Linked DNA regions of Lacibacter sediminis. Each later gene encodes a partner of the first gene's protein in a complex. Links are inferred from orthologs where the notes say so. Each region holds a gene or a part of one and is shown in the gene's direction. Other genes may lie near its edges. The genes, in order: hisF and hisH.

Region 1 (15,213 bases):
GAAACTTACACCTTCGGGTAATCCCTTTTCCACTTCTTTCATTTTTTCTTTGATGGCTGCAATTACTTTGTTGGCGTTTTCATTGTAGCGCATTACCACAATGCCACCAACCACTTCGCCTTTTCCATCCATATCAAAAATGCCGAGACGCAAATCACCACCCATCTGTACTGAGCCAATATCTTTTACACGAACAGGAATGCCATTGTAATTGGCTAATGCAATGTTTTCTACATCTGTTTTGTTTTTCATATAACCGAGACCACGAATGATGTAAGCCATGTCGGCCATTTCAAATTTTCGTCCGCCCACATCATTGTTGTTGCTCTTCACTTTGTTCATGACATCCATCAGGGAGATGTTGTAGAACTGCAGTTTCACCGGATCGATTACGAGTTGATATTGTTTTTCAAATCCACCAAACGATGCTACCTCAGCAACGCCGGGTACAGTTTGTAAAGCGAATTTGATATACCAATCCTGTAATGCACGTTGTTCACCCAGATCCATCTTTGGTGCATCCAGATGATACCAGTAAATATGACCAACACCTGTGCCATCAGGACCCAGCGAAGGCGTTACACCTTGCGGCAATAAACGTTGAGCAAAATTCAAACGTTCCAACACTCTTGTTCTCGCCCAATAGATATCAACGTTGTCTTCAAAAATCACATACACAAAACTCATCCCGAACATGGAAGAGCCACGGATGTTTTTGATTTTTGGAATTCCCTGCAGATTACTTACTAATGGATACGTTACCTGGTCTTCGATCACCTGCGGGCTACGACCCATCCATTCCGTAAAAACGATCACCTGGTTTTCGCTCAAATCAGGAATAGCATCGATCGGGTTTTTGTTAATGGAGTAAATGCCGTAAGCAAACAGGCCTGCTGCCACCAGCAATACAACAAGCCTGTTTCGCAAGGCCAGCTCAATTAATTTTCGAACCATATTTCTTATTTTTTGTATCCGGCTGAAGTAATGCTATTCAACATTTGTTGCGTCGCACTCTTCAACATTCTGTTCTTTTTTGAACTGATCAATGCTTATGATCTTTCTTCTTCAGATCCATTCCGCATTTGCTGCATTTACCGGGCTTGTTACTTTTAACATCAGCATGCATAGGACATACATAAGTTTTTGCCACTTCTGTTTTTGTTTTCTCTTTTGATTTCACCAGGTCCATTCCGCATTTGCTGCACTTGCCGGGTTTGTCACTTGTAACTTCAGGATGCATGGGGCAGCTGTAAGTTTTCATGACCTCGGTTTTCATTTGTTCTTTTTTCGACATGTTCAGGTCCATACCGCATTTACTGCATTTGCCGGGCTTGTCGCTTGTAACATCTGCATGCATGGGACAGCTGTACGTTTTTGTTACATCTTTCTTCATCTGTTCTTTTTTAGAAAGCTCCAGTTTCATGCCGCAAACCGGACAGTTGCCTGGTTTTTTTGCAGCAACAGAATCATGCATTGGGCAGGTGTATAATGTAGGGTGAGGCCCTTTATCTTTCTTGCCTGCTTTTTCCTGGGCAACTATGTTTACAGAAACGATGGTAAATACTGCCATCAACAGTAATTGAAACGTTTTCATGTTGTTGTTTTTTAAAGTGAAGAATAGAAGCGGTATATATGCAAATACCAATAGCCCGGCAACATGATTGCCCGGCTTATACAAACGAAAAGAATTAAATACGGAATGTGCAGTTGCGGATATAAGCAGCTAATTGCGGACTTCGTGGAGGTGCGTTGCTTAGAGGGAATTGTTCTGTTACAGAAGGAATGACAACGAGGTTGTAAACAGGATGCGATACAGGTATAGCTGTTGCTAATGAAAGTGTAAGTTCAAATGCGGCTGCAGTTTTCTGATCTTTTTCAATTTTTAATTGCTTTTGTTCATCTTTACAGCAGCCGTTCTTGCCCTTACCATCTTTTTCCATCCCGCAATTGTTGCAGGTGTTCTTCTCATCATTGTGGCCAATACTCCAGTCCACCAGTTTATCCATGCAATAATGCATTTGCAACGTGGCTCCGCTGGAGGTGCTGATGTAGAGAAAAGATAATATGGCTACTACGAGCTTTTTCATCTGAAATGCTAAATTACCAACATTTCTTGCGAATCGGTATGAAAATGTACTGACAATAGTCAGTTGGCTTGAATTTTAGAGTTTACTTGTATTAATTTTTACACTGATTATGCATGCACGACAGTTACATTCAATTCGGGTTTATCCAGCAGGAATGCGGCCATCTCATCATTCATTTCAAAGCCTTTCTCTACCGTGTACATGCCCACTTTCCAGTTATCCTTTGGCTCGTATAAATTGAATTTCAGATTGCTCTTGCCGGGATTTTTCTTTACGTTCTTCTCCATAAAGCTTACCATCTCTTCGGTGAGGAAACGTGGTTCAATATCAACAATGAGTTGTTTGGTCATGGTACGTTTTACTGTTTCAAGCAACAGCACCTGGTTGATCTTGAATTCAAAGTCATCGTCTTTGTTCCAGCGTGTTTTAAATACACCTGTCACAAACACAACTGCACCGGGAGTGAAATGATCTTTGAACTTGACGAAGTCTTCACCAAATAAGGCGAACTCTGTATTGCCGGTGTAATCTTCAATCATACAAATGCCAAACTGCTTTCCTGTTTTGGTTACACGTTGGTTATGTGAAGTAACGAGGCCAGCTAAACGAAATGTCTGGAATGGATTTGCATGTAACAGAATGGCTTCTTTAAATTCATTAAAATCACTAAGCGGTGTGATCTTGTAATGTTGCATTTCAAATTTGAAATGATCTAATGGATGTCCGCTGATAAAAATGCCCGTGATCTCTTTTTCATGATCCAGTTTTTCTGTTAATGTCCACTCTTCACAGTTTACAATTTTTGGTGTAGGAATTTCCATCATCATACTTTCACCAAACAAGGTGTTGGTATTGCTTTGCACATTCGCCTGGAAACGGTTGCCGAAGTTGATGATACGTTCCAATGTGTTTACTGTATCACCCGGCATCACATGAAAGTATTGTGCACGATGATATTCTTTGAAGCAATCGAATGCGCCGCCGTACACCAGACTCTCCAGTGATTTTTTATTAACCGTACGTTGGTTGACACGCTTGATAAAATCAAACACATCTTTATATGGTCCTTTCTTTTCACGTTCTTCAATAATACTGTCAATGGCTGCTTCGCCTACGCCTTTTAATCCACCTAATCCAAAACGGATCTCACCGGCTTTGTTCACTGCAAAACCATTTTGTGATTCATTGATATCAGGGCCAAGTACTTTAATGCCCATGCGTTTACACTCTTCCATAAAGAAGGTGATCTTTTCAATGGCACCGGCGTTGTTCAACACCGCACTCATGTATTCGCCGGGATAGTGTGCTTTTAAATAAGCTGTTTGATAAGCTACAAACGCATAACAGGTAGAATGCGATTTATTGAAAGCGTATTGTGCAAACGCTTCCCAATCGGTCCATATTTTTTCCAGTTTATCTGCTGGATGCCCTTTTGCAGTAGCACCATCAATAAACTGTTTTTTCATTTTATCCAGTACTGCTTTTTGCTTTTTACCCATTGCTTTACGCAGTACGTCGGCATCACCTTTACTAAAGCCACCTAATTTTTGTGCAAGCAACATCACCTGTTCCTGGTAGACAGTAATACCATAAGTTTCATTAAGGTATTCTTCCATTTCAGCAAGATCATAGCTGATCGCTTCCTTTCCATGTTTACGATCAATAAAGTTGGGGATGTAGGCAATAGGGCCGGGACGATACAAGGCATTCATCGCAATCAAATCACCAAACTGATCGGGCTTTAACTCACGCAGGTACTTTTGCATACCCACACTTTCAAACTGGAACGTACCAATGGTAGAGCCATGTTGATACAGTTCAAATGTTTTCGTATCATCCAATGGAATATTGTCGATTTCTATTTCTACTCCATGATTTTGTTTGATGAGCTGCAAGGCATTTTTCAAAATGCTCAATGTTTTCAAACCAAGAAAGTCCATCTTGATAACACCTGCATCTTCAATTACACTTCCTTCAATTTGTGTTAACCAGAGTTCAGATTCTTTCGAAGTACAAACAGGGATTAAATCTGTGAGATCTCTTGGTGCAATGATGATACCTGCTGCGTGAATACCTGTGTTTCGAACAGACCCTTCTAAAATTTCTGCTTCATGCAAAATTCTCGAAGGCAAATCATCGCCGGCATAAACCTGCCTGATCTTTTTCACCATTTCCAACTCATCAGGACCAAAGGCTTCCTTCTCTGCTAAACTTTTTTCGCCGGTGAACGGTGCATGTAACACTCTCTTCAACGAAACACCTGGACGTTCGGGAACCAGCTTCGATAAAGCACGGCTCTCAGCCAATGGCAGATCCATTACACGGGCAACATCGGCAATACTACTCTTCGCTGCCATGGTGCCATAAGTGATGATCTGCGCCACCTGCGCTTTACCATATTTATCAACGACGTAATCAATTACTTTTTGTCTTCCTTCGTCATCAAAGTCCGTATCAATATCCGGCATTGATTTACGATCAGGATTCAAGAAACGCTCAAACAGTAGATTGTATTTAATAGGGTCGATGTTCGTGATGCCGATACAATAAGCCACCACACTTCCTGCAGCTGAACCACGACCAGGCCCAACAAACACACCCATATCACGACCGGCTTTAATGAAATCACTAACGATCAAAAAGTAACCGGCAAAGCCCATTGTTTTAATGGTGAACAATTCAAAGTCTATACGTTCTCTTGTGGTTTCTTCTATTTCATGATAACGTTCTTTTGCACCGATATAAGTAAGATGTTTCAGAAACTCCCATTGATTCAGGTTGGCATCATCATGCACCTGGAATTCTTTTGGAATAGGGAAGGCCGGAAGCAGAATATCTTTCTTCAGATTAAGTACTTCGATCTTATCAACGATCTCATTGGTATTGTCGATGGCTTCGGGCACATCTTCAAATACCTTTTTCATTTCTGCAGTAGTCTTGAAATAAAATTGATCATTGGGAAACGCAAAGCGTTTGTTCTTCACATTCACATCATCATCAGAAAATTCACGCAGGGCAGGAGTGCTTTGTTTTTCGCCGGTGTTGATACACAACAAAATATCATGCGCATTGAAATCGGTTTGATCCACATAATGCGAATCGTTACTTGCAATAACTTTTACATCATACTTCTTTGCAAACTTCAACAGCACCGCATTCACTTTATCCTGCTCGGTCATGCCGTGGCGCTGTATTTCTACATAATAATCTTTCTGGAAAATATTCAGCCACCACTTGAATTCGTTCTCTGCATCTTCTTCACTTTTATTCAGGATCATTTGTGGCACCATGGCACCAAGACAACAGGTGGTTGCAATTAATCCTTCGTGGTATTTATGAATGAGTTCTTTATCAATACGTGGATACTTGCTGTACATGCCTTCTATAAAACCAAGCGATGTAAGTTTTACAAGATTTTTATAGCCCTGTTCATTCTTAGCCAGCAATACCTGGTGATAACGATGATCCCGCTGTTCTTTGCTGAAGGTTTTTATATGCCTGTTTTCGGTTAAATAAAATTCGCAACCAACAACGGGTTTTACTTTCAAAGAACCATCTTCATTTTTATGCTTGTAAGCTTCGGCCACAAACTGGAAGGCTCCAAACATATTACCATGATCGGTGATGGCCAACGCCGGCATACCATCAGTAATGGCTTTATTGTATAATGAACCGATGGAAGCGGCTCCATCGAGCAGAGAATATTGCGTGTGAACGTGTAAATGGGAAAATTTAGTCATAGTCAGGCGTCAAATTTCGTTGTTCTCAATCGAAAAAAAGCGAATAAGAAATCCACAAAATGAACGTTTTAGATAAAACAACGGGTGAAAATTTGTCAGCAATCCCTCAATAGCTATCTTTAACGGATAGACGATTTGGCTCGTTTCTTGATGAAAAGGGGCTGCGTCGCTACTTTTGCGCCGTTGGATAAATTCAATACCATGATTAGACATTTGCTTACATATCTGTCTGCCATATTACTGCTCACCAGTTGCAGTACGGTAAAGAATGCGTTTCAGCCGAAACAGTCTTCAACCGCATCCGCAACAGTTGAAGAAAAAAATGAAGTGCGACCTGAATACAAACGTGTACGCACAAGTTCTTCTACATCAACTCCGCAATCAAGTATTTTTCAAACAAAGGATGTTGCTTCTTACAGCTCATCACTCGAATTATTTTCGCTCTCACAGTTCAAATATGCCATCCGTTTAGATGTGCCGGTTGAAACAATCCAGAACAAATCATTATACGAGTTGATCGATAACTGGTGGGGTACGCCTTACCGTTTAGGCGGCACTACACAGAAAGGGATCGACTGTTCTGCTTTTGTACAAACATTGATGATGGGTGTTTTTGCTATGCAGTTACCACGCACGGCCCGTGAACAGAAAGAGATGGCTTCGTGGATACCAATGGATGATCTGAAGGAAGGTGATCTGATATTCTTCAATACACGTGGTGGTGTGTCGCATGTAGGCGTGTACCTGCATAACAATAAGTTTGTGCATGCATCCACATCGGGTGGGGTTATGATCAGCGATCTGAATGAAACCTACTGGAGCCGGAAGTTGCTGGGAGCAGGGCGGGTATTACAAAATAGTTCACCCAAACCATAAACATTATCTTTGTAACGAACCTGGCTTCAACTTGACTTGAAGCCTTTTTTATTTGAACAAATAGATATTCCATATTTAAATACAGGTTGATGAAATTTCACAGACTGTTGGAAATATGGCATACCTCGCCCAGATTTAATATATGTTGACGAAACGCATTATTCCCTGTTTAGATATTAAAGATGGCCGCACGGTAAAGGGCACCAACTTTGTTGACCTGCGTGATGCCGGCGATCCTGTTGAACTGGGTGCCTTGTACGCCCAACAGGGTGCAGATGAACTGGTGTTTCTTGATATCACCGCTACAGTTGAGAAACGCAAAACCTTAAGCGAATTGGTAAAGCGTATTGCACGTCATGTGAACATCCCATTTACAGTTGGCGGTGGCATCAGCACTGTGGAAGATATGAGCGTACTGCTCAATTCCGGTGCTGATAAAGTGAGTGTAAATACAGCGGCTTTTAAAAATCCTCAACTCATCAATGATATTGCATTGGCTGCAGGCAGTCAATGTTGTGTACTGGCAATCGATACCAAGAAAGAGGAAGACGGCGAATGGTATGTGTACCTGAATGGTGGCAGAACCAAAACCGAGATGAAATGTATTGATTGGGCCAGGCAGGGTGTTGATCTGGGTGCAGGTGAAATTCTGCTCACCAGTATGAACAACGATGGCACCAAGCAGGGTTTTGCATTGGATATTACTAAGAAACTGTCGGTTGAGTTACCAATTCCGGTAATTGCCAGCGGTGGTGCCGGAACAATGCAGCATTTTGCAGATGTTTTTGAACTGGCTTACGCTGATGCAGGATTAGCTGCAAGTATTTTTCATTTTAAAGAAATTGAAATTGCTGACCTGAAAACATACTTGAAGGAGAGAAATGTTGCGGTAAGGATTTAGCTTTGCGGAGCAAGACAATAGAGATACAGATAACACGGGTAAATGCGGATTAAACGGATTTGATTTAGATCAGTAATATCTTTTCAATCGGCGCTATTAGTGTTTCAATCAAATAAATAATAAAAATCAACACGTTGAAACCAGATTTTTCGAAATACCACGATGGACTGTTACCGGCCATCATCCAGGATTATAAAACCAGTAAAGTATTGATGCTTGGTTTTATGAATAACGAAGCATTTATTAAAACCGAAGAAAGCGGCAAGGTGACATTTTATAGCCGCAGTAAGCAACGACTTTGGACAAAGGGCGAAGAAAGCGGCAACTTTTTAACCGTAAAACAGGTGTTGCTCGATTGCGACCAGGATACCTTGTTGATCAAAGCTGAGCCGGCTGGTCCAACCTGCCATACGGGTGCCGATACCTGCTGGAGCGAAAAAAATCACAGCGACGACTTTTTATCGTATTTAGAAGAGATCATCGAATTGCGCCGGAAAAGTACGGACGGTAAAAGCTATGTAAAAAGCTTATTCGATAAAGGCATCAATAAAATTGCACAGAAGGTGGGGGAAGAAGCAACCGAAATTATTATTGAAGCAAAAGATAATAATGAGGAGCTTTTCTTAAACGAAGGAGCAGATCTGCTCTTCCATTTTATCGTTTTATTAAGGGCGAAAAATGTTTCTTTGCAGGATGTGATCTACGTTTTAAAACAGCGTCATTCTCATTCAGATTAATACTATGAAATCTATTTTAACGATATGTTTGTCGCTTGTGTTTGCGCTGCAACTGCAGGCACAGCAATCCTTTCAGATCAAGGGAGCCATCAGAGGTGCCAAAGAAAATGCAAAGGTGAGTTTGCGTATGGATGGTCAGGATACCGAAGCACTTGCTGAATCAACAGTTAAGAACGGCAAGTTTGAACTGAAAGGCAACATCACCGAAACAGCACTCTATGTGTTGAGTGTTGAAGGTGGTAAACAGAACCTTGGAATTTTCCTTGATCCGTCTGTTGTAACCATAAATGCCCATGTTGATTCTTTACAAAAAGCTGTGGTAAATGGATCAAAAACGAATTATGATTTTGTACGTTTCCGTCAGCAGTTCGACCCTTATTTTATGAAGCTTGATGGTTATGGTAAGCAATTGCAAAACCCGGCCATGCAAAGCAAACAGGATTCTATTTACAATCTTGTGCGTAATCTTGTAACCGAGATCAACAGCACAGCTGATGCTTATATTCAGAAAAATAATCAATCGCCTGTAACACCTTTGTTGTTGTATGTGATCTATAGTGTGTTTCAGCAGCCTGATGTGTTAGACTCTAACTATGCAAAGCTTTCTGAAGTGGCGCAAAAGAGTTTTTATGGTCGCATGGTGGGTGGCATTGTAAAAGAAAATAAGATCGGTGCTATTGGTACCGAAGCCATTGACTTTACACAAGCTGATACATCGGGTAATCCAATATCACTTCAATCGTTTCGTGGCAAATATGTATTGGTTGATTTTTGGGCGAGTTGGTGTGGCCCTTGCCGCATGGAGAATCCAAATCTTGTTGCTGCATACAACAAATTCAAGGCAAAAAATTTTACGGTGTTAGGGGTTTCACTTGACCGTGACCGCAGCAAGTGGCTGGAAGCAATTGCACAGGATGGCCTTGCATGGACACATGTAAGCGATCTGAAATTCTGGAGTAACGAAGCAGCACGTATTTATAAGATCACGTCTATACCACAAAACCTGTTGATCGGCCCCGATGGAATGATCATTGGTAAAAATCTACGTGGAGAAGAACTTCAGGTACGATTAGAAGAATTGTTCAAATAAAGTAAGCATGAAAAAATTGTTGACAGTTGTGCTTGTATTTGCTTTTGTAAATGCAACAGCACAAGAAAAAAAATTTACTGTAACAGGTACTTTGCCGCCTGCAACGAAGAAGTACAATGTATTGCTGAGCTGGAATAACGGCAACGGAGCCGAAGAAGCAAAAGTGGAAAACGGAAAGTTCACCATCAGTGGTGAGATTGACGAACCTGTAATGGCCACATTGATGTTGCAGGAAGCAAATCCACCGGCAGGTAAAGGATTTGACATGACGGAATACCGCCGCAGCAACCTTACTCTTTTTCTTGATGAAGGAACCATCACCATTGTTTCAAAAACATGGTTGAGCGAAGCCGAAGTAAAAGGCTCAGCTATTGTAAATGATTATTACAAATACCAACAGCAAACAAAAGGGTTAAAAGAACTGGAAGATAAGATTGGTGATGTTTATTATGAATATAACAAAGCGAAGAACAGCACAGCTGCCAATCAGTTGATGGAAATGTTCAAGGTTCACCAGGAACTGATCCACGCAGAACAGTTGAAGTTTGTAAAAAACAATCCGTCTTCACCTGTTTCTTTGTACATGGCGGAGCAGGCTCTGGGTTTTGATATGGATGCAGCGAAAGGAGAGCCATTATATTTATTGCTGAATGAAAACCTGCGTAGTTCGGGGAAAGGGAAGCGTTTACAGGAAATGATCAATGTTGGAAAGAAATCGATGGTTGGCGTAGTAGCTGCCGATTTTACACAACCAACTGCTGATGGAAAGAACATTTCACTCTCATCGTTTCGTGGTAAATATTTATTGGTTGATTTCTGGGCAAGCTGGTGTGGTCCCTGTCGGGCGGAAAGTCCAAACCTCGTGAAGGCATACGAAAAGTATAAGCCAAAGAACTTTGAAATTTTTGGCGTTTCACTCGATCAAAGTAAAGACAAATGGTTAAAAGCAGTTAAAGATGATAAGTATACCTGGCCGCAAGTGGGTGATATGAAAGGATGGGAAAATGCAGCCTCACAGCAGTTTGGCATTTTAGGTATTCCGTTTAATATGCTGCTTGATCCAAACGGTGTGGTGATAGCAAGAAATTTAAGAGGCGAAGCGTTGGAGAAGAAGCTGGAAGAAATATTGAAGTAAAGAGACAAGACGCAAGAAAGAAACTCAAGAAACAAGTTACAAGTATAAGAAAAGCCGGTGTTCAAAATGAACACCGGCTTTTCTCTTGTGCCTTGAACCTTGAATCTTGTTCCTTGGTTCTTGTGCCTTACAATTTTATTTTTTTGCTTCCACAGTTGATTTCGGATCAAAGTATGCTTTACTGTAATTGGCTCCCCATAGGTCATAACGTTTAAACTGAACAAGCAAACGTTTTTCAAAATCGGCAGCATTACGTTTTTCTTTTGCTGTCCATAATACTTCACTCAATGCAGCCATGCGGGGGAAGATCATGTATTCAATTTTACTGCTGTTGTTCATGTATTCGGTCCATACATTGGCTTGCGCACCACGTACATATTTCGCCTGCGACTCAGGTAATTCTTTTGGAATTGGCTCATACGTATATACTTTTTGTACAGTTGTAAAACCTCCAATGGTTACTGAATCTTCATTTGCAGTTTGTTTATGATCGAAATACATGTGACTGCCCGGTGTCATGATAACATAATGATTTTCTTTTGCAGCAGCAATACCGCCCGCTTCACCACGCCAGCTCATCACCTGTGCATTTGGTGCAAGTCCGCCTTCCAGAATTTCATCCCAACCAATAATTGTTTTACCCTTGGCGTTGAGGTATTTTTCAATACGCTGAATAAAATAACTCTGCAGTTCGTGTTCATCCTTCAGCTTCAGTTCTTTCATGCGCTTCTGGCAATTAGGGCATTGTTTCCAATGTGTTTTCGGACACTCATCGCCACCAATATGCACATATTTCGAAGGGAAAAGTGAGATCGTTTCATCCAATACATTTTCAAGGAACTTGAATGTTTCATCTTTACCTGCACAAAACACATCATCAAACACGCCCCATGTTTCCTGCACAAATTTCACACGGCCCTTTTGTGCCTCCTGTACTGTTTTCAACGAAACCATATTTAACGGAATTTCTGTTGTCCTGTTGGGGAAACAACTTAATGACGGGTAAGCAGCAATCGCTGCACTGCCATGCCCCGGCATTTCAATTTCCGGAATAACTTCTACAAAACGGCTTTTTGCATAAGCCACCACTTCTTTAATTTCTTCCTGTGTATAATAGCCGTCATGAGGTTTATTGTCGTTGCCTTTTCCGGGGTAACGACCAATGATGGTACCATTGCGTTTGCTGCCAATATTCGTAAGCTCAGGGTATTTCTTGATCTCAATACGCCATCCCTGGTCTTCCGTTAAATGCCAATGGAAAACATTGATCTTATGCAAAGCGAGATAGTCGATATATTTTTTTACAAATGATACCGGAGCAAAATGACGACCCACATCGAGATGCATACCACGGTAATCGAAACGGGCTTTATCAAATATCTTCACAAAAGGAATTGCAGCAGTTCCGTTTTGTTGAACAGGCAATAATTGAATGAGTGATTGTACTGCATGAAAAGCAGATTCATCAAAATTTGCTTCGATGCGGACACCGCTCTTACTTACGTTTAAACGATAAGCTAATGCACCACCTGTAGGCATGCGTGTTGAAGAAAAAACAATATCAGCCTTGCTGCCTTTTGCCTGCACAGCTTCGATGTTGTAATACTTTTTTAAGTATTCTGTTAGATAGTTGGTAACTGCATTTGCGCCATCACCATCAGGGAAATTGCTGCTCCAGGTAATCTTTTGTTTTAACGTGTACGTTCCTTTTTCAGGTTGTTTCATTTCGTATGGCTGCGGAATAATACTAATTTCCTGCGCCGAAACAATAAGCGAACAACTGACAAACATGATCGATAAAAACCTTTTCATCTGCTGGTTTGATTTTGTTTAGGGGTTATAAATAATGACTGAATTTATTTTAAAACAGGTAACACAATGTTTGATCCGTTCTTTGCATCGTGCCATATTTTGATGGTACTTTTGATGTAATCTTTTGCATTTGCTTCGTAAATATTTACAAACTGCTGCGGGTTACGATCTACTAACGGGAACCAACTGCTTTGAATCTGAATCATAATGCGATGCCCTTTTTTGAATGTGTGTGCCACATCAGGTAATTCAAATTTCACCTTCTCAACTTTGTTTGGAGTAAAAGCAGCTGGTGTTTCAAAACTGTTACGAAAGCGTCCACGCATTACTTCGCCACGCACCAACATCTGATAATCGCCCATTGGATAACTTCCGCCACCTAAGCGACCTGCTGCTGATGCAGAACCCGGATAACTGAAATCACTAGGGAATACATCGATCAGCTTCACCACAAAATCTGCATCAGTTGTTGAAATACTGGTAAGCAAATCAGCAATCACTGTTCCTGCAAGTGTAACATCTTCCGTTAAGATTTCTGTTTGAAAAGAAAGTACATCTGTACGGCGATTGGCAAAACGCTGATCATCGGTCATGTAAGCAATGGTTCTGCTGAAATGCACATCTTCTGTGTAGGGAACAGGCTTGGCAGGATCACTCACATACTCGGAAGAACTATTGGATGAAGTTGGTTTGTTCCAGCTCAAGCCGCCATTTGGTTGTAAGAACATCGGTGTCATTTTTACATTGGCAGCAGGCCATTGTGTAAACTTGCGCCATTGATTTTCGCCGGTGAAGAAAATCGTTGCTTCAGCAAGTTGATCAATATTCGCTTTGCCTTCAAGATGATGCATGAAGAAAGGCAATTCAATTTCATTTTGATAATAAGTAGAAGTGTTGCTCTCGAATTTTACATTACCTAAACTGGTGCCATCGCCTCTGCTCCACTGCCCATGATACCATGGACCCATCACAATACGGTTGTTATTCTTTGCCTTCTTTTCAATGGCTTCATACGTGCGCCATGCGCCAAAGCAATCTTCTGCATCAAACAAGCCACCTACAACAAGTGTTGCTGTATGGGTCGGTACATTGTTGACGAAGTTGCGGATGTTACGTGCTTTCCACCAATCATCATAATTGGGGTGTTTATACATCTCATGCCAGAAAGCAATACTGTCGCCAATAAGTGTTGCAAGATTTTTTGTAGAGCCGGCTTCTAAATAGAATTTATAAGCGTCTCTTGTTGGGAATTGAAAACCCGGCGAACCAACTGTTGTTGGTTTTGGACGAGGCTTGCCGAAAGATGAATAAAATGAAAATCCATCCATTTGAAAGAAGGCGCCGTTGTGATGAAAATCATCACCCATAAACCAATCGGTAACAGGAGCCTGCGGACTAACTGCCACAAGCGATGGATGATTACTCAATGCAGCAATGGTAGAATAGAAACCCGGATAGGAAATTCCAAATATGCCCACCTTCTTATTGTTGTTCGGAATATTTTTTGTCAACCAATCAATAGCATCATACGTGTCACTTGCTTCATCAAACTCAGTTCCTTTTTTGTTGGGGTTAAAGGGACGTACATCCATAAACTCACCTTCACTCATCCAACGGCCACGAACATCCTGGATAACGATGATGTAATTGCGGCGCATATAATAACGCCATTGATTATCCCAGAAAGCACGGAAGTTATTTTCACCATAAGGTGCACAGGAATACGGTGTGCGATTCATTAAAATGGGATGCGCTTCACTGTTATTCTTTGGTGTGTAAACAGCGGTGAATAGTTTAATGCCATCCCGCATGGGAATCATGATCTCTTTCTTTGTATAGTTATCACGTATCCACGCAGAATCCTGGAGGTTGAGTGTTTGCGAGCTGAGCGATAAAAAACAGAAGAGCGATAGTAGTGTGAATGCAAGTTTTCTCATGCTAACGATTTAGGCACGAAAGTTATTGAATTTGGCTGAGACCAGTCCACCGGTTATATATTCGGTACAATCGGTTGCACAGCCTGCAACTGCTATTAAAAACGCTGTTCGGCAATCACATTCCACTTGCCGGGAGTGAGTTTAAGAAGAGAAATGCTATTCACTTCAAACTGCTCATCAAATGGCTGCCGTTTGAAATGATCCCATGCTTTGTTAAAATCGCCGGGCTTAATATCCCTGTTGGCAATGGTTACATGAGGGTGAAAAGGACGGTCATCCGGCTTGATCTCATCGTGGAATGGTTGAATAAAATGATCTTCCACAGCTTTTCTCAGACTACCTAACTGATGATTTTCTTCAACGGCTGCAAAAATTACCCTGTTGCTGAAATGGGAGAATTGCTGAAGATGGATATTGAAAGGTGGGATTTTTGTTTGAAAAGAATGAATGGTGTTAATCATTAGTTGCTCCTTTTCATTCAGCAACCAGAATGGTGGGATGAGTGTGACGTGTGCAGACGATTTTAGTGCTACGGTGCAACCAAAACGATCTCGCATCCATAATTTGTATGCCTGTATCTTTTTGTCGATCTCAGGTGAACAAAGTACAGCGATGTAAAACATACTGTGAGATGGTTGCTGATTGTTCATTTATTTTACTGGTAAGCTTGCATTTTGCAAATGAAATTAATACCTTCTGCTATTATTCATCTAAAATTATTCCCATGTCGGCAGCAGCTAAATCTGTTTTTTATTTTGGTCTGTATCTTTATGTGGTTGGTCTGACATTGGTGCTAGCACCCGATTCTTTGCTTTCACTTACGCAGATGCCTGCAACTAAAGAAGTATGGATAAGAGTGGTGGGCTTGATTGTAATTGCTATAGCTTTTTATTATCAA
Region 2 (15,287 bases), 300 kb from region 1 along the record:
TTGTTCCAATCATATTCAGACCCCGAAGTTTTTCGGGGTTTTTTATTTGCTGAAACTGAAAAGAATTAAACGGATCATGAAGAAAATTAAGATAGAAACGACCTGCAAAAAAATGCTGGCAGATGTATTTACACCTGTTGGCATTTACCTGCGGCTAAGGGATCGGTTCAGAGATACCATCTTGCTCGAAAGTACAGATCATCATGCAGCAGAAAATAGCTGGTCGTTTATTGGCATTAACGCCATTGCGGGAATGGAGATTACTTCAACAACCAGCATTGAATTTAAACTGCCGGGACAAAAACCTGAACGTATTGCAATCAAGCAACCAACCGAAGTGCCACAGCAGTTGTTTGACTTCATGAATCATTTTGAAGCAAGTGGTGATTGCAAGGAAGCAAAGTTTGCACAAGGGCTTTATGGTTACACCACCTACGATGCTGTTCAATTCTTTGATACCATCAAACTGAATGCAGAGCGAAAAGATCCAGCTGCAATTCCATTAATGCGTTATCGTCTTTACCAATACATCATTGCCATCAATCATCATAAAGATGAATTGTTCATTTGTGAGAATAAGATCGCAGGTATTGAAAGTGATGTGGCTGTTGTTGAAAGTTTGATCCGCAGTAAAGATGTTCCTGTTTATCCGTTTGCGGTGAAAGGAGAAGAAAGCTCCAATGTTACCAATGAGGAATATGTAGAGATGGTGAAGAAGGGCATTGCCAGTTGTCACAGAGGCGATGTGTTCCAGATCGTATTGAGCAGAAGATTTCAGCAATCTTTCACTGGTGATGAATTTAATGTGTACCGTGCATTGCGCAGCATCAATCCTTCTCCTTACTTGTTCTTTTTTGATTATGGTGATTATAAGCTGATGGGTTCATCACCTGAATCCCAGATTATCATTAACAATGGAAAAGCAGTTGTTCATCCGATAGCCGGGACATTCAAACGTACAGGTGATGATGAAATTGATCAACGTGAAGCCGCTCGTTTGCTGGAAGATGCAAAAGAAAATGCAGAGCATGTAATGTTGGTTGATCTGGCAAGAAACGATTTGAGTCGTGTGTGCGATGATGTAAGTGTGGCACATTACAGACAAGTACAGTATTACAGTCATGTGATTCACCTGGTGAGTGAAGTGATTGCAAAAGTTCGTCCTAATTCGAATCCGTTTGAATTATTAGCTAAAACATTTCCTGCAGGTACATTAAGTGGTGCGCCAAAGATCAAAGCCATGCAGTTGATCGATGCAAATGAACCAACTGCACGAAGTTATTATGGCGGTGGCATCGGCTTCATGGGTTTTGATGGAAGCTGTAATCATGCGATCATGATCCGTACGTTCATGAGCCGACAAAATAAATTGGTGTATCAGGCGGGAGCAGGTGTAGTTGCTGCAAGCAAACCTGAAAGTGAATTGCAGGAAGTGAATAATAAATTGGGAGCGTTGAAAAAGGCAATTGAGTTTGCAGTAAGTATTAGTTAATAGTTGATGAACATTACAATAATGAAAATTTTAGTATTCGATAATTACGACAGCTTTACTTATAACCTTGTTCACCTGGTGGAGAAGATCACACATATAAAAGTGGATGTGCATCGCAACGATCAGATTCCATTAGAGAAGGTGAAGGACTATGATAAAATTATTTTATCCCCTGGTCCGGGTATCCCTGAAGAAGCGGGATTGTTATTGCCGTTGATCAAAGAATATGCTGCAACAAAATCAATTCTTGGTGTTTGTTTAGGTCACCAGGCAATTGGCGAAGCATTCGGTGGAACGTTGACGAATCTTTCAACCGTATTTCATGGAGTAGCAACACCGATTAAAATCCAAAATCCAAAAAATCCAAAACCCAATGGCGTGTTGAATGGACTTTCAGATACAATTGAAGTCGGTCGCTATCATAGCTGGGTGGTGAATAAAGAAGGTTTTCCTGTTGATCTTGAAATTACAGCTGAAGATGAAACAGGAATGATCATGGCCTTGCAGCATAAAACATTTGATGTGCAGGGTGTGCAGTTTCATCCGGAAAGTGTGTTGACGCCAGTAGGAGAGACAATACTTCGTAATTGGTTGAAGGCTTAATTTGAAAATGAGTGAATTTGAAAATTTGAAAATGAAAAAAATACTTCAGTTACTGTTTGAACATAAAAGCCTCGATCGTCATCAGGCGAAAGATGTACTGTTGAATATCGGGAAAGGTGTTTACAACGAACATGAGATCACTGCTTTCATGACGGTGTATCTTATGCGCAGCATTACCATTGAAGAGCTGCAGGGTTTCCGTGATGCATTGCTGGAGCTTTGTGTGCCGGTTGATCTCAATGGACATGCGGTGCTCGATATTGTTGGTACAGGTGGTGATGGAAAAAACACCTTCAACATTTCTACGCTTTCCTGTTTCATTGTGGCAGGTGCCGGACAAAAAGTTGCCAAGCATGGTAACTACGGCGCATCAACCATCAGTGGTGCAAGTAATGTGATGGAGCAATTGGGTTATAAATTCAAAAACAATGTTGATCAGTTGAAACGTGAAGTGGAAGAAGCCAATATCTGTTTCATGCATGCACCGATGTTTCATCCTGCATTAAAAACAGTTGGGCCTATCCGTAAGAACCTCGGCATGCGTACCTTTTTTAATATGCTTGGGCCAATGGTGAATCCTGCAAGTCCGGCGTATCAACTGGTGGGAGTATTTAGTTTAGAGATGGCAAGGGTCTATAATTATTTGTTGCAACAGACAGGTGGTGCATTCACCATCATTCATAGTCTGGATGGATACGATGAAATATCATTGACGAACGATACCAAAGTGATCACAAATAAAGGTGAATTTATCATGACGCCTGAACAGTTGGGCAAACGCATGGTGCAGCAAACCGATATTCACGGTGGTAACAGTATTGAAGAAGCAGCAAAGATCTTTACAAAGATTTTGAGTGGTGAAGGAACATGGGCACAAAATGCAGTGGTGATGGCGAATGCAGCAATGGGTTTGTATTGCACCGGTGCTTATAAAACCTATGATGATGCGTTTGGAGCTGCAGTAGAAAGCTTAGAAAGCGGAAGAGCAAATGATTGTTTGAAAAAGTTAATTGAATTGCAATAAGTACCAGGTAGTAAGTATTAAGTTATAAGCATGAATATTCTAGATAAAATAATAGCACAGAAACGGATTGAAGTAGAGGAGCGGAAATCAAAGACGAGCGTAGCAGAATTGCAGCAGCGACCATTGTATGCAAGGCCGGTTCTTTCATTAAAGCAGTTTCTGCTCGATGATTCGAAGACGGGTATTATTGCAGAGTTCAAACGTCAGTCGCCATCAAAAGGTGTGATAAATGGTGAAGCAGATGTGGTGGATGTAACAACTGCTTACACAAACAATGGAGCATCCTGTTTAAGTGTGCTGACTGATGAAGAGTTCTTTGGTGGCAGTACAGATGATCTGCTGAAAGCAAGGGTGAATGAAATTCCTGTCTTAAGAAAAGACTTCATCGTTGATGAATACCAAATTACGGAAGCAAAAGCAATGGGTGCTGATGTAATTTTGCTCATCGCTGCCTGTTTAACGCCTGCAGAAGTGAAACGATTGGCGACATTTGCCAAATCGCTTGGACTGGAAGTGTTACTGGAACTGCATGCAGAAGAAGAGCTGGAGCATATTTGTGAAGAAACAGAGATCGTTGGTATCAACAACCGTAACCTAAAAACATTTGAAGTGGATATTGAACGTAGCTTGCGGATGGCAAAACAGATACCGTCAGATAAAATAAAAGTAGCAGAGAGCGGTATCAGTTCCGTTGAAAATATATTGTTGTTCAAAGCAAACGGCTTCAGGGGATTTTTGATTGGTGAGAATTTTATGAAAGAAGAAAACCCCGGACAGGCATTTGAACAATTCACACAACAATTAAAAAAGCAGAAGCATGAATATTAAAGTTTGCGGTATTACCCAATTGAAACAGGTACAACAGTTAGAAGGATTGGACATTGATTTTGTCGGGTTTATTTTCGACAAGGATTCTCCACGTTATGTTGAAGGGAAGTTGGATAAGAAAGAGATCAAGAAAGCGGATTACGACATGAAGAAAGTAGGTGTGTTTGTAAATCCTTCTTACAGTGACATCCTTGATGCGATAGAAGATTATGGTTTGGATGTAGTGCAATTGCATGGTGAAGAAACACCTGAGTTTTGTTCTGACCTGAATGAAGATGTGGAAGTGATCAAAGTATTTCATATTGATGAATCAGTAAAAGATATTGATGCATTGGTAGCGCCTTATGACGAAGCATGTGATTATTATTTGTTTGATACGAAGAGTGGTAATCAGAAAGGTGGCACAGGCAAACAATTCGACTGGGCTGTAATTGAAAAAAGCAAAATTGAAAAACCGTTTTTCCTGAGTGGTGGTATCGGTATTGAAGATGTAAAACGGATCAAAGCATTCAAGCATCCTGATTTTTATGGCGTGGATATTAACAGCAAAGTGGAGAAAGCACCGGGTGAAAAAGATATGAGTTTAGTGCTGCAGTTTAAGTTGGGAATGAAATAGTGAGTTCTGCCGTCTGACGCCCTAGTCTTACGGATTGGAGATGGCCATTCGAAACGATTGCTTTTGTTTACAACCAACCCTTTAAAGCAGAGCTTATGAGAATTAAAGTTTGCGGCATGACGGATCTTGCACAAATGCAACAATTGGGCGAGATGGGTGTTGAATTTGCCGGTATGATCTTTTATCACAAGTCACCAAGGTTTGTGTTGAAACATTTAACCGGTGTGCAGGTGAAACGGGCAAAGCTGAAAGTGTACAAGGTGGGTGTGTTTGTCAATGCGTCGTATGATGAGATCATTAATCATGTGGAGAATTTCGGGTTGGACATGGTGCAGTTACATGGTGATGAAACACCGAAGTTCTGTGAAAAGGTGAGTGATTATATTTCGCTGATCAAGGCATTTCGTATCACAGAGGATGATAATATTCCCTGGAAGATCAAAGATTATGTGGAAGCGGTGGATATGTATATGTTTGATACGATGGGTGCCGGTTATGGGGGAACAGGAAAGAAGTTTGATTGGAATATGCTGAAGGGATTGACTATCGGTAAACCGTTTTTTTTAAGCGGTGGCATTGAGCCGACCGATGCAGCAGCCATCAAAGAATTTGTAAAAGAGGAGGTAGCGAAGGATCTCTTTGCATTGGATATGAACAGCAAGTTTGAAACGATGCCCGGTGTGAAGGATATGGAATTGGTGAAGAAGTTTGTGGGAGAGTTGAGATGACAAGGTTGAAACACAGAGATACGGAGGCGCATAGCATGAATCTATGTAAACGAAGGTTTTTGGACATCAGCTTTGATAAACAACTATTATGAAAAAGACTATTTGTTTGTTGATCTTGTTTTACGCCAATTATGCGGTTGCTCAATTAAGAGTCGAAGAGTTGACCAACGATTCTTTGTTGAAACTATTTATTTGTCAGCAAACAGGAAAGCAATATAAGAATGTGCATTTTGTAACTGGAAAGGAGTTGAAAGAAAAGAAACAGATTGCCGAGAATTCAATATTTGATTCCATACAAAGCATACAAAAAATAACTACTGACTTTAATAATGATGGTAAGTTGGATTTGGTTGTTAGTTATGCTGAAAGAATGCTGTTTCAAAAGTATTTCGATGGGTTTAATATCACGGCAATTGTATCTAATCCATCGGGTAATTACGATGTAAAATATCTTTGGCAACGATATGAGCATTTTATTGGGAGTGTTGTTAGATTGTTGAATGGGGATAATCATTTCATTTTGGCAAGACTTTTCCAAGAAAAAAGGAAAGAAGTTGTTCGGTTTGATACGCTTAATTATTATCAAGGGGAGTTCGTGAATGTGGGTAGTAAATGTAACAAAGGGTTTGATAGCATTAAGTATTACACTTCCTCAAATTGGGTTTCATCGTCGTATCGGTACAGCCATCTTACTTTGTTTGCTAATGGAGTCATTCGAAGGGAAGATTTTGAAATGGGTAAAAAAAAGATTTATCAATTCCAGTTAGAACAAAGAATATTTGATAGCATAAATAATTTGATTTGCCAGGTTAACCTTTGGAAGTTGGAAGATAGTTTTGAAATGGAAAATATTTACGATGCTGGAACTTCTCACCTGGTAATTAATTATAAAGGAGGTGTAAAAAAGATTGATGATTATGGACACTGGGGAAATTTTGGATTGGGAGCTTTATATAAGGCTTTGAATAGATTAAGCAGTGAGGCCCAATGGACTTTATTGATTCCGCCGAAAATAGAATATCAACCTCGGAAAATAGGAAAGCTTAATTGATGCTTTTTGCACAACCGATGAAGGGATTGCGACGCAACAGTTGATGCCATGAAAAACAAAAGCTGGTATCATTAAAATATAAAACGATGGAAACAACATATCAAAAACCTTCTTTGCAAGGTTATTACGGAAAATTCGGTGGAGCGTATATCCCTGAAATGCTGCATCGGAATGTGGAGGAGCTGCAGAGCCGTTACCTCGATATTATGAGCGATGCTGCTTTTCAAAAGGAGTTCAGGTCGTTGCTGAAAGATTATGTCGGTCGTCCCACGCCGTTATTTTATGCAAAGCGGTTGAGCAAACAATTCAATACCAACATTTGGTTGAAGCGGGAAGATCTTTGTCATACCGGTGCGCATAAGATCAATAATACCGTTGGACAAATTTTGCTGGCTGAACGTCTCGGTAAAAAACGCATTATTGCAGAAACAGGTGCGGGGCAACATGGTGTGGCAACAGCAACGGTGTGTGCGTTGAAAGGTGTGGAGTGTATTGTGTACATGGGCGAAAAAGATATTGAACGCCAGGCGCCGAATGTGGCCCGTATGAAAATGCTGGGTGCAAAAGTTGTGCCTGCAACAAGCGGCAGTAAAACATTAAAGGATGCAACGAATGAAGCCATTCGTGACTGGATCAATAATCCGAACGATACACATTATATCATCGGCAGTGTGGTAGGTCCGCATCCTTATCCTGATATGGTGGCGAAGTTTCAAAGTGTGATCAGTGAAGAAATGCGCTGGCAGTTAAAAGAGCATACGGGTAAAGATTTGCCAACGCATGTAATGGCATGTGTGGGTGGCGGCAGTAATGCAGCCGGTGCGTTCTATCATTTCTTAGATGAATTGAGTGTGCAGTTGATCGCTGTTGAAGCAGCAGGTCATGGTGTGAATAGTGGGCTAAGTGCAGCAACAACACAACTTGGTAAGCCGGGTATTTTGCATGGCAGCAAAAGTTTGTTGATGCAAACTGCAGATGGACAGGTGGTGGAGCCGCATAGTATTTCGGCAGGATTGGATTATCCCGGCATTGGTCCGATGCATGCAAATTTATTTGAAAGTGGTAGGGGTGTATTTTTAAGTGCAACAGATGAAGAAGCATTGGATGCGGCGTTTGAAGTCAGTAAGCTGGAAGGAATTATTCCGGCGTTGGAAACAGCGCATGCGTTTGCAGTGTTGCATAATTATAAATTTAAAGAAGACGACCAGGTGATTATTTGTTTGAGTGGAAGAGGAGATAAGGATTTGGCGACGTATATGAAAGTAATGGAGAGTTGACTTGACCTCACCCCAACCCTCTCCTTGAGGAGAGGGAGAAATGTCACTCCGAAATTTAAATTTATGTCAGACTCACACAACGATAATTTGCATAAAGGTTCCGTTGGGAAGTTATTTGAGTATGCCAGAGACTTGCGAAAGAATGAAACGGTTGCAGAGGATTTATTGTGGAGGAACTTGAGAAGCAGAAAACTGGATGGACTGAAGTTTAGGAGACAACATCCGCTTGATAAATTCATTGCTGATTTTTATTGTCATGAGAAGAGATTGGTGATTGAGGTGGATGGCTCAGTGCATAATAGCAGAGACGCAAAGGAAAGCGACGAGGGAAGAACGTACGAATTAAAAGAATTGGGAATTATGGTGCTTCGATTTAGAAATGAAGAAGTGCTAAATGATATGAGTTTGGTGTTGAAAAAGATCAGAGAGTTTGTTGAGAATATGCCTGATAAGAAATAGAATACCAGATTATAAGTACAAAAGAAACATTATAAACTAAAAGCCTGGCTTCCTTCTCCTCGAGGAGAAGGTGCCCGAAGGGCGGATGAGGTTATGAGCAGAATTAAAACATTATTCGACAGAAAAAGCAAGAACGTTCTCAATGTGTATTGCACAGCAGGTTATCCTCAGTTGAACAGTACAATTGAAGTAATGAAAGCGTTACAGGAAAGCGGTGCCGACCTGATTGAACTCGGTATGCCATATAGTGATCCATTGGCAGATGGTCCGGTGATACAGCACAGCAGCACCATTGCATTAGCAAACGGTATGACGATCGAAACGTTATTTGTCCAATTAAAAGATGCACGAAAAGAAATTAATGTGCCCATCATTTTAATGGGTTACATGAATCCTGTATTGCAATATGGCTTTGAACGTTTTTGTAAGGATGCGGCAGCGGTTGGTGTTGATGGTTTGATCTTACCTGATCTTCCGGAGTATGAATTTGAAACAGAGTATGGTTCAATCATCAAAGCAAATGGATTAGATTTTATTTTCCTGGTGACACCTGAGACAAGTGATGAGCGTATTAAAAAGCTAGACAGTTTAAGTACTGGTTTTTTATATGCTGTTTCTTCTTCTTCCACAACAGGAAGTAATAAGAATATGACCGATGTAAATGCGTATCTGCAAAAACTAAAAGCGATGCAGTTGAAAAATCCTTTGTTGGTTGGTTTTGGTATTAAAGACAAAGAAACGTTTGATAAGGCTTGCGCAAATTCGAATGGTGCTATTATTGGTACTGCCTATATTAAAGCATTGGAAGGAACGAATGATGTTGCAGGAGCAACGAAACAGTTTTTGGCTGGAGTGTTAGGTTGAGCGACAAACGGGACTCGAACCCGCCACCTCGAGTTTGGGAAACTCGCACTCTACCGGATGAGCTATTGTCGCTAATGATAAAAGAAAGTTACTATGAATTTGGCAATTGTAAAATACAACGCAGGAAATATTCAATCGGTGCTGTTCGCATTGGAGCGGTTGGGTGTTGATGCAAAAGTGACGGATGATCAGGATGAATTGTTTGCTGCTGATAAAGTCATCTTTCCCGGTGTGGGGGCTGCACGCAGCGCCATGGATAGTTTGAAGGAGAAAGGGTTGGATGCGATCATTAAACAACTGAAGCAACCGGTATTGGGTATTTGTGTGGGTATGCAGTTGCTGTTTGAGCATTCAGAAGAAAATGATACAGAGTGCCTGGGTATTATTCCTGCGAAAGTGAAATTGTTCCGCAGCGAAGAGATCAGTCCTGATATTCCGATCAAAGTGCCGCAGGTGGGCTGGAATGACATTTACAATTTAAAGACTGATCTATTTAAAGATGTGCCTGAACACAGCTATGTCTATTATGTACATAGTTATTATGCAGAAATGAATCCATATTGTATTGCAACATCAAACTATGGATTGGAGTATGCAGGTGCAGTACAGAAAGATAATTTTTATGGCGTACAGTTTCACACAGAGAAGAGTGCGAAAGTGGGTGAACAAATTTTAAAAAACTTTTTAGACCAATAGTATGCAGATCATACCAGCCATTGATATCATCGACGGGAAATGTGTGCGTTTAACAGAAGGTGATTACGCTCAAAAGAAAATTTACAACGAACATCCTTTAGAAGTAGCAAAAGAATTTGAAGGAGCAGGATTGCAGCGTTTGCACCTCGTTGATCTCGATGGAGCAAAAGCTGGTGCTGTCAAGAACTGGAAAGTGCTTGAGACGATCACTTCTAAAACTTCACTCATAATTGATTTTGGTGGTGGTATTAAGCAGGAAGAAGATGTGAAGATTGTTTTGAATTCAGGTGCAGCATTGGCTACAGTTGGGAGCATTGCGGTGAAAGATGAAACAAAGTTTGTCAGCTGGTTGCAACAATTTGGTGCAGCGAAATTTTTATTGGGTGCTGATGTAAAGAATGAAAAGATCGCTGTGGGTGGTTGGTTAGAAACAACAGATATCTGGATCTACGATTTTATTGAAAAATATATCAATCATGGTGTGCAGCAGATCTTCTGCACCGATGTAAGCAAAGATGGTCGTCTCGAAGGCCCATCAACAGAACTTTATAAAAACATCCTTCAGAAATTCCCTCAACTGCATTTCATTGCAAGTGGTGGCGTAAGTTCCATGAAAGACTTGGATGAATTAGCTGAGATCGGCTGCAATGGAGCAATCGTAGGTAAAGCCATTTACGAAGGAAGAGTAACATTGAATGAGTTGAAGAAATTCAGTTAAGTTATTTTCTTCCGAAACGTTTCTTCACCACATCCACTAATTGCAAGGCATCAGGTGTAAGTTTTAGCGCAAATACAGTCGCAGTAAATATTGTTGCAAATAAACTGCTGCGCAATACAATACCTATCCAGCCTGTCATATTATTTAAAGCATAATAACTGATAAAGTAAGCGATGATTCCGGTTGCAAGTGCAAGTACAGTTTTTATACTGAACGGTTGCAGGTTGTAACGTTTCCATAAAAATGTATAACGAACGGCGTTGTAAATGATGAAAGCAACAAGGTTGGCGTAGGCGCTTCCTTCAATACCAAATTTTTTGATCAAGACATAGTTTAAAGGCAAGCTGATCGACAATAACAATACACCCGTAAGAAATTCAAATTTCCATTGTGTAGAGGTCATTATGATCTGCGAGTTTACCCCTGTACCTGAATCAATAATTCTCGATATGCCGAGAATAAAAACAACAGCAAGTCCGGTACTGTATTGTGATTGAATATCCAGTAAACGAAATGCATCTTCAATGTTGAGCCATATTCCTCCAAAGATAAACAGTGCAGCAACTAAGAGATTAATTGAAGATCGTTTGTAAATACGGTTGATCTCCTGCATGTTTTTATCTTTCCACGCCTGCGATAAAGCAGGAAGTGTAATGGAGATCATACTACGTTGCGGTATCTGGATTAAATTTGCGATGTAGGAAGAGAGAGCAAAGATGCCTGTGGGAACAAGCCCCATTAAGCTCGCAATAAAAATACTGTCCATTACCTGCGATAAAATAAAAATGACCTGCCCCGAAAAAACAAATGCTGCAAGGGTGATCATCTTTGCTTTGAACTTCTTTGTTACACGACTTGCCGTAAATGTAAAATGGAGTTGACCGTTCTTCTTCAATGAAATGGCGAGTAGTATTGCAGTAATGAGAAAGCTGAATGAAAATACTTTAATAAACAGATCAAAGCTGAGCCAGTTGAAAAGGTATAACGTAATCAGTATGGTTGTGATTAACCTGAACCCTGTTTCACGGAGAAAAGCCGGGTAAATGGTTTTCCTTGCGTTGTTACTTAATGTTTCAAGAATGGTAAACAACAGCAGTCCCAAGCCAAAGGGGAATACCCACTTGTAATAATCAACAAACAAAGGCGAGCGACCGGAAAATTTTTGCACGATCAACGGTTCAAAAATAAGTCCGCCAATCACTACCAAACAGAAACCGCCAATTACTGTTACAAGTACCCACGTTGCTAAATCATTTTCTTTTGGATCAAGATTGTCTTTGTAGTAAGGAAAAAATTTGTAGATAACCGATATTGTTCCAAGACTGGCAACCGCATACATGAGCTGACCTACATCAAAAAACAAGCGGGTAAGTGCATATTCTTCGGGAGTGAAGATGCCGTTTTTGGTGAAAAGCCAGGTATTGATAAAACCAACAAAAAAGCCAATGTAAATAACAATGCTGGAGATAATGGCTTGTTTCCTGATTTGTCCCATGAGTGGCCGAAGATATTATTTTACTTTTTTATAAGTAACATAAAAGTTCTTATCCATCAGTTTGCTGATGTCTTCACCTTGTTTAAAATTGGTACGGAATTTCTGCCAGTTTTCAGTAGCCAGCAGCAAACCATATTTTGGATTGCTGTTGCCGGGCAATCGAATAGGCATATTAAAACCTTTCACGCAATTCGTCCAGCGGTAATATAATAACTGTGTGTTGTTTTCTGTAGTAAGAAAATATTCCAGCGTTGGTACCTGGGTAGTACGCAGGTATTGATCAAACATTTTATCGAGGTTGTATCCTGTACGTTTCGAAATAAAATCTTCGATCTCTGCGCCTGTAACAGTTTTGTGGTAGTATTTCTCATTCATATCACGTAAAAGCATGCGAAAGCTGCTTTTGTCGCCAATAATCTGGCGCACCATATGAATCATATTAGCCGCTTTTGGATACATATCACCACTTCCTTCTTTGTTCACATTGTATTTGCCAACAATCGGAATATCGTTACGGATATTTCTGCGCACACCCTGCACATAAGCATCACCTGCCTCTGTGCCAAAAATATAATCAGTGTAAAGTGTTTCGCTGTAATTGGTAAAACCTTCATGCACCCACATATCGGCAATGTCTTTGCTGCTGATGTTGTTTCCATACCATTCATGACCACTTTCATGAATGATGATGAAATCGAATTTCAATCCCCAGCCAGAACCACTGAGATCGTTCCCTTTATAACCATTCATGTATTCGTTGCCGTAAGCAACGGCACTTTGGTGTTCCATGCCAAGATGATTACTTTCTACCAGTTTGTATCCGTCCTCATAAAAAGGATAGGGGCCAAACCAATATTCAAACGCACGAAGCATTGGCTTCACCTGTTCAAATTGTTTTTTAGCTTTATCAAGATTGTAATCGAGAACATAATAATCAAGATCAAGTTTTCCTTTCTCTCCATTCAATGTATCGCTGAAATGTACATACTTGCCTACGTTCATTGTTATATTGTATAGATTGATAGGTTGCGTTACAACCCATGTCCACACTTTGTTTCCTTTTCCATCTGCCACTACGTTTTGTAATTTTCCGTTTGAAACATTCATCAACGTGTCAGGAGCAGTTATGCTGATGCTTACACCATTATCCGGTTCGTCGCTTTGGTGATCTTTGCATGGCCACCATACACTTGCACCCAAACCTTGACATGCAACATTGATCCATGGATTTCCGTTCTTGTCTTTTTTCCAAACTACCCCGCCATCCCAGGGAGCACGTAAAGCCGGCTTTGGTACACCATGATAAACAAGGTAGAGTTGATGCAGATCTTTATCGGCAGTTAACACTTTGGGCATTCTGCGTTTGGGCATTTCAATATACCATGCATGTCCGTCACGGCTGAAATTCACAGGAACTCCGTTTAAGACAGCACTATCAATGACCAATGGATCCTGCAGATCGATCTGCATACGGTTGCCTTTCTTCTTCACCAATTTAAAGGAAATTGTATTGCTGCCACTAATGGTAAAATTCTTAAAGTTGGGGGTTACAGCTAAATCATACTTCACCACATTCCACCAGGCACGCTCAGGAGTTATGGAGCCACGTAATGTATCTTGTTTCGTAAGTTTTTCGTTATTATGAAAAGATTGCGATTGAACAAGTACGGATTGAAATAACAGGAACAGAAATAAGCTGAGGTAAGCTGATAAATTCTTTTTTTGCACCGGATTTATATTTGAGCCTAAATTTAGCTGTAATTCTTTATGCAGAAAGCGAAAAATAAAAGAGAAGTAAGAATGGTAAGCAAAATATTGCTCCCGGTAAGCGCATTTACTCATTTTTTATTTATCATTCTTCATTTTTCATTTTTAGTCCTCCTTTCCTGCGGCAAAGCCAAAAAGAATGAGCAGAATATTTTTCGTTACAATGAAGTAAGCGGTATCAGTTCACTTGATCCTGCATTTGCCAAAAGTCAATCTGTCATTTGGGCAACGCATCAGTTATACAACACACTCGTTGAAACAGATGATCAACTAAACATTGTTCCTTCGCTGGCAAAAAGCTGGCTTGTTAGTGATGATCGCCTGCAGGTAACTTTTTATTTACGTGATGATGTGTTCTTTCATGATCATAGCGCCTTCCCGAATGGAAAAGGACGAAAGATGACGGCGGCTGATGTGGTCTATAGCTTTCAAAGGTTGATGGATAAGAGTACAGCAAGTCCTGGTGCATGGATATTCAACAACAGGGTTGATGCAGCAACAGGTTTTACTGCTGTTGATGATACAACATTCCGTATTACGGTGCTGCGACCTTTTGTGCAGATACTTGGTGTGCTGAGTAATGTGTATTGTTCCATTGTGCCAAAAGAAGTGGTAGAGAAATATGGACCTGATTTCAGACGCAATCCCTGCGGTACAGGGCCTTTTCAATTCAAGGCATGGGAAGAAGGTCAGGCGTTGATTCTTGTAAAGAATAAAAATTATTTCGAAAAAGATAGTGCAGGTGAAAGTTTACCTTATGTTGATGGTGTGAAAGTGAGTTTTCTTGATAATAAGGCGAGTGAGTTCATGGAATTCAGGCAGGGGAACCTTCATTTCATTAATGATATTGATGCTTCGTTTAAAGATGAGGTGCTGAATAAAAAAGGTGAGTTGCGTGCAGAATGGAAGGATAAAGTGGTGCTTAATAGACATCCATATCTCAATATTGAATATATCGGAATACTGGTTGATTCAACTAATCCGTTGGTGAAGAATTCTCCATTGCGGTTAAAGGCAATAAGGCAGGCGATCAATTATGGATTTGACCGCAGAAAGATGATGCTTTATCTCCGCAACTCTATAGGAACTGCTGCTGAAAGTGGCTTTGTGCCAACAGGTTTGCCAAGCTTCGATTCAACGATTGTGAAAGGTTATTCGTATGATCCTGCAAAAGCAAAAACATTGTTGCAGCAGGCTGGTTTTAACTCTATGAAAGATGTGCCGGAGATAAAACTATTGACGATTCCTATCTATGCTGATCTGGGTAGTTATATTGCCCGGCAGTTGCAGGATATTGGTTTGAATGTAAAAGTGGAAGCGGTGCAAAAAAGTTTATTGCTTACCCAAACATCAAAAAGCGAAGCGCTGTTTTTTCGTGCAAGCTGGATCGCCGATTATCCTGATGCAGAAAACTATCTCAGTGTGTTCTATGGAAAAAATCCTGCACCACCGAACTATACACGTTATAAAAATGCTGCGTATGATGCATTGTATGAGCAATCAACAAAAGAACCAAACGATTCCGTCCGTTACAAACTCTACCGGCAAATGGATCAAATGCTGATGAACGACGCTCCAATTGTACCGTTATGGTATGATATGGTGATCCATCTCGTGCAGCCAGCTGTAAAGGGATTTAAACCAAATGCATTAAACTGGCTGGAATTAA

Evidence for each region.
Region 2: the proteins of hisF (region 1) and hisH are in contact, whole or in part, in a crystal structure (PDB 6RU0), measured with the Thermotoga maritima proteins. The link is inferred for Lacibacter sediminis from one-to-one orthologs. Residues at the interface, in WP_004080486.1 of Thermotoga maritima: Met1, Leu2, Ala3, Arg5, Ser40, Glu41, Asp45, Glu46, Ala70, Glu71, Ile73, Asp74, Ile75, Pro76, Phe77, Asp98, Lys99, Ser122, Gln123, Glu161, Thr195, Leu196, Asn247, Arg249, Glu251; in WP_004080484.1 of Thermotoga maritima: Asn15, Arg18, Arg22, Arg117, Leu118, Pro119, His120, Met121, Gly122, Trp123, Asn124, Asn134, Gly135, Tyr136, Tyr138, Val140, Tyr158, Glu180, Lys181, Ser182, Ser183, Lys184, Ile185.

The regions. Positions count from the first base shown.
Region 1 is NZ_CP060007.1:2,116,467-2,131,679, forward strand. What follows is about bases 5,958-8,724. They hold hisF (imidazole glycerol phosphate synthase subunit HisF), read left to right. Parts: upstream 5,958-6,845; coding sequence 6,846-7,604; downstream 7,605-8,724. Other genes in these bases: H4075_RS09045 (C40 family peptidase), read left to right, coding at 6,029-6,703; hisIE (bifunctional phosphoribosyl-AMP cyclohydrolase/phosphoribosyl-ATP diphosphatase HisIE), read left to right, coding at 7,739-8,341; H4075_RS09060 (TlpA disulfide reductase family protein), read left to right, coding at 8,346-8,724. Also shown: H4075_RS09025 (efflux RND transporter permease subunit), read right to left, coding at 1-954; H4075_RS21675 (heavy metal-binding domain-containing protein), read right to left, coding at 1,043-1,594; H4075_RS09035 (HYC_CC_PP family protein), read right to left, coding at 1,689-2,087; dnaE (DNA polymerase III subunit alpha), read right to left, coding at 2,195-5,827; more of H4075_RS09060, read left to right, coding at 8,725-9,431; H4075_RS09065 (TlpA disulfide reductase family protein), read left to right, coding at 9,439-10,566; H4075_RS09070 (beta-N-acetylhexosaminidase), read right to left, coding at 10,702-12,378; H4075_RS09075 (CocE/NonD family hydrolase), read right to left, coding at 12,423-14,315; H4075_RS09080 (2'-5' RNA ligase family protein), read right to left, coding at 14,411-14,938; H4075_RS09085 (hypothetical protein), read left to right, coding at 15,040-15,213.
Region 2 is NZ_CP060007.1:2,413,966-2,429,252, forward strand. The notes cover bases 7,996-10,836. They hold hisH (imidazole glycerol phosphate synthase subunit HisH), read left to right. Parts: upstream 7,996-9,035; coding sequence 9,036-9,638; downstream 9,639-10,836. Other genes in these bases: H4075_RS10340 (endonuclease domain-containing protein), read left to right, coding at 7,996-8,078; trpA (tryptophan synthase subunit alpha), read left to right, coding at 8,172-8,942; hisA (1-(5-phosphoribosyl)-5-[(5-phosphoribosylamino)methylideneamino]imidazole-4-carboxamide isomerase), read left to right, coding at 9,640-10,356; H4075_RS10365 (lipopolysaccharide biosynthesis protein), read right to left, coding at 10,358-10,836. Also shown: H4075_RS10300 (anthranilate synthase component I family protein), read left to right, coding at 77-1,492; H4075_RS10305 (anthranilate synthase component II), read left to right, coding at 1,514-2,095; trpD (anthranilate phosphoribosyltransferase), read left to right, coding at 2,127-3,119; indole-3-glycerol phosphate synthase TrpC, read left to right, coding at 3,150-3,947; H4075_RS10320 (phosphoribosylanthranilate isomerase), read left to right, coding at 3,937-4,563; H4075_RS10325 (phosphoribosylanthranilate isomerase), read left to right, coding at 4,659-5,291; H4075_RS10330 (hypothetical protein), read left to right, coding at 5,380-6,342; trpB (tryptophan synthase subunit beta), read left to right, coding at 6,429-7,619; more of H4075_RS10340, read left to right, coding at 7,683-7,995; more of H4075_RS10365, read right to left, coding at 10,837-11,851; H4075_RS10370 (M1 family metallopeptidase), read right to left, coding at 11,867-13,579; H4075_RS10375 (ABC transporter substrate-binding protein), read left to right, coding at 13,619-15,287. UniProt on the Escherichia coli protein: IGPS catalyzes the conversion of PRFAR and glutamine to IGP, AICAR and glutamate. The HisH subunit catalyzes the hydrolysis of glutamine to glutamate and ammonia as part of the synthesis of IGP and AICAR.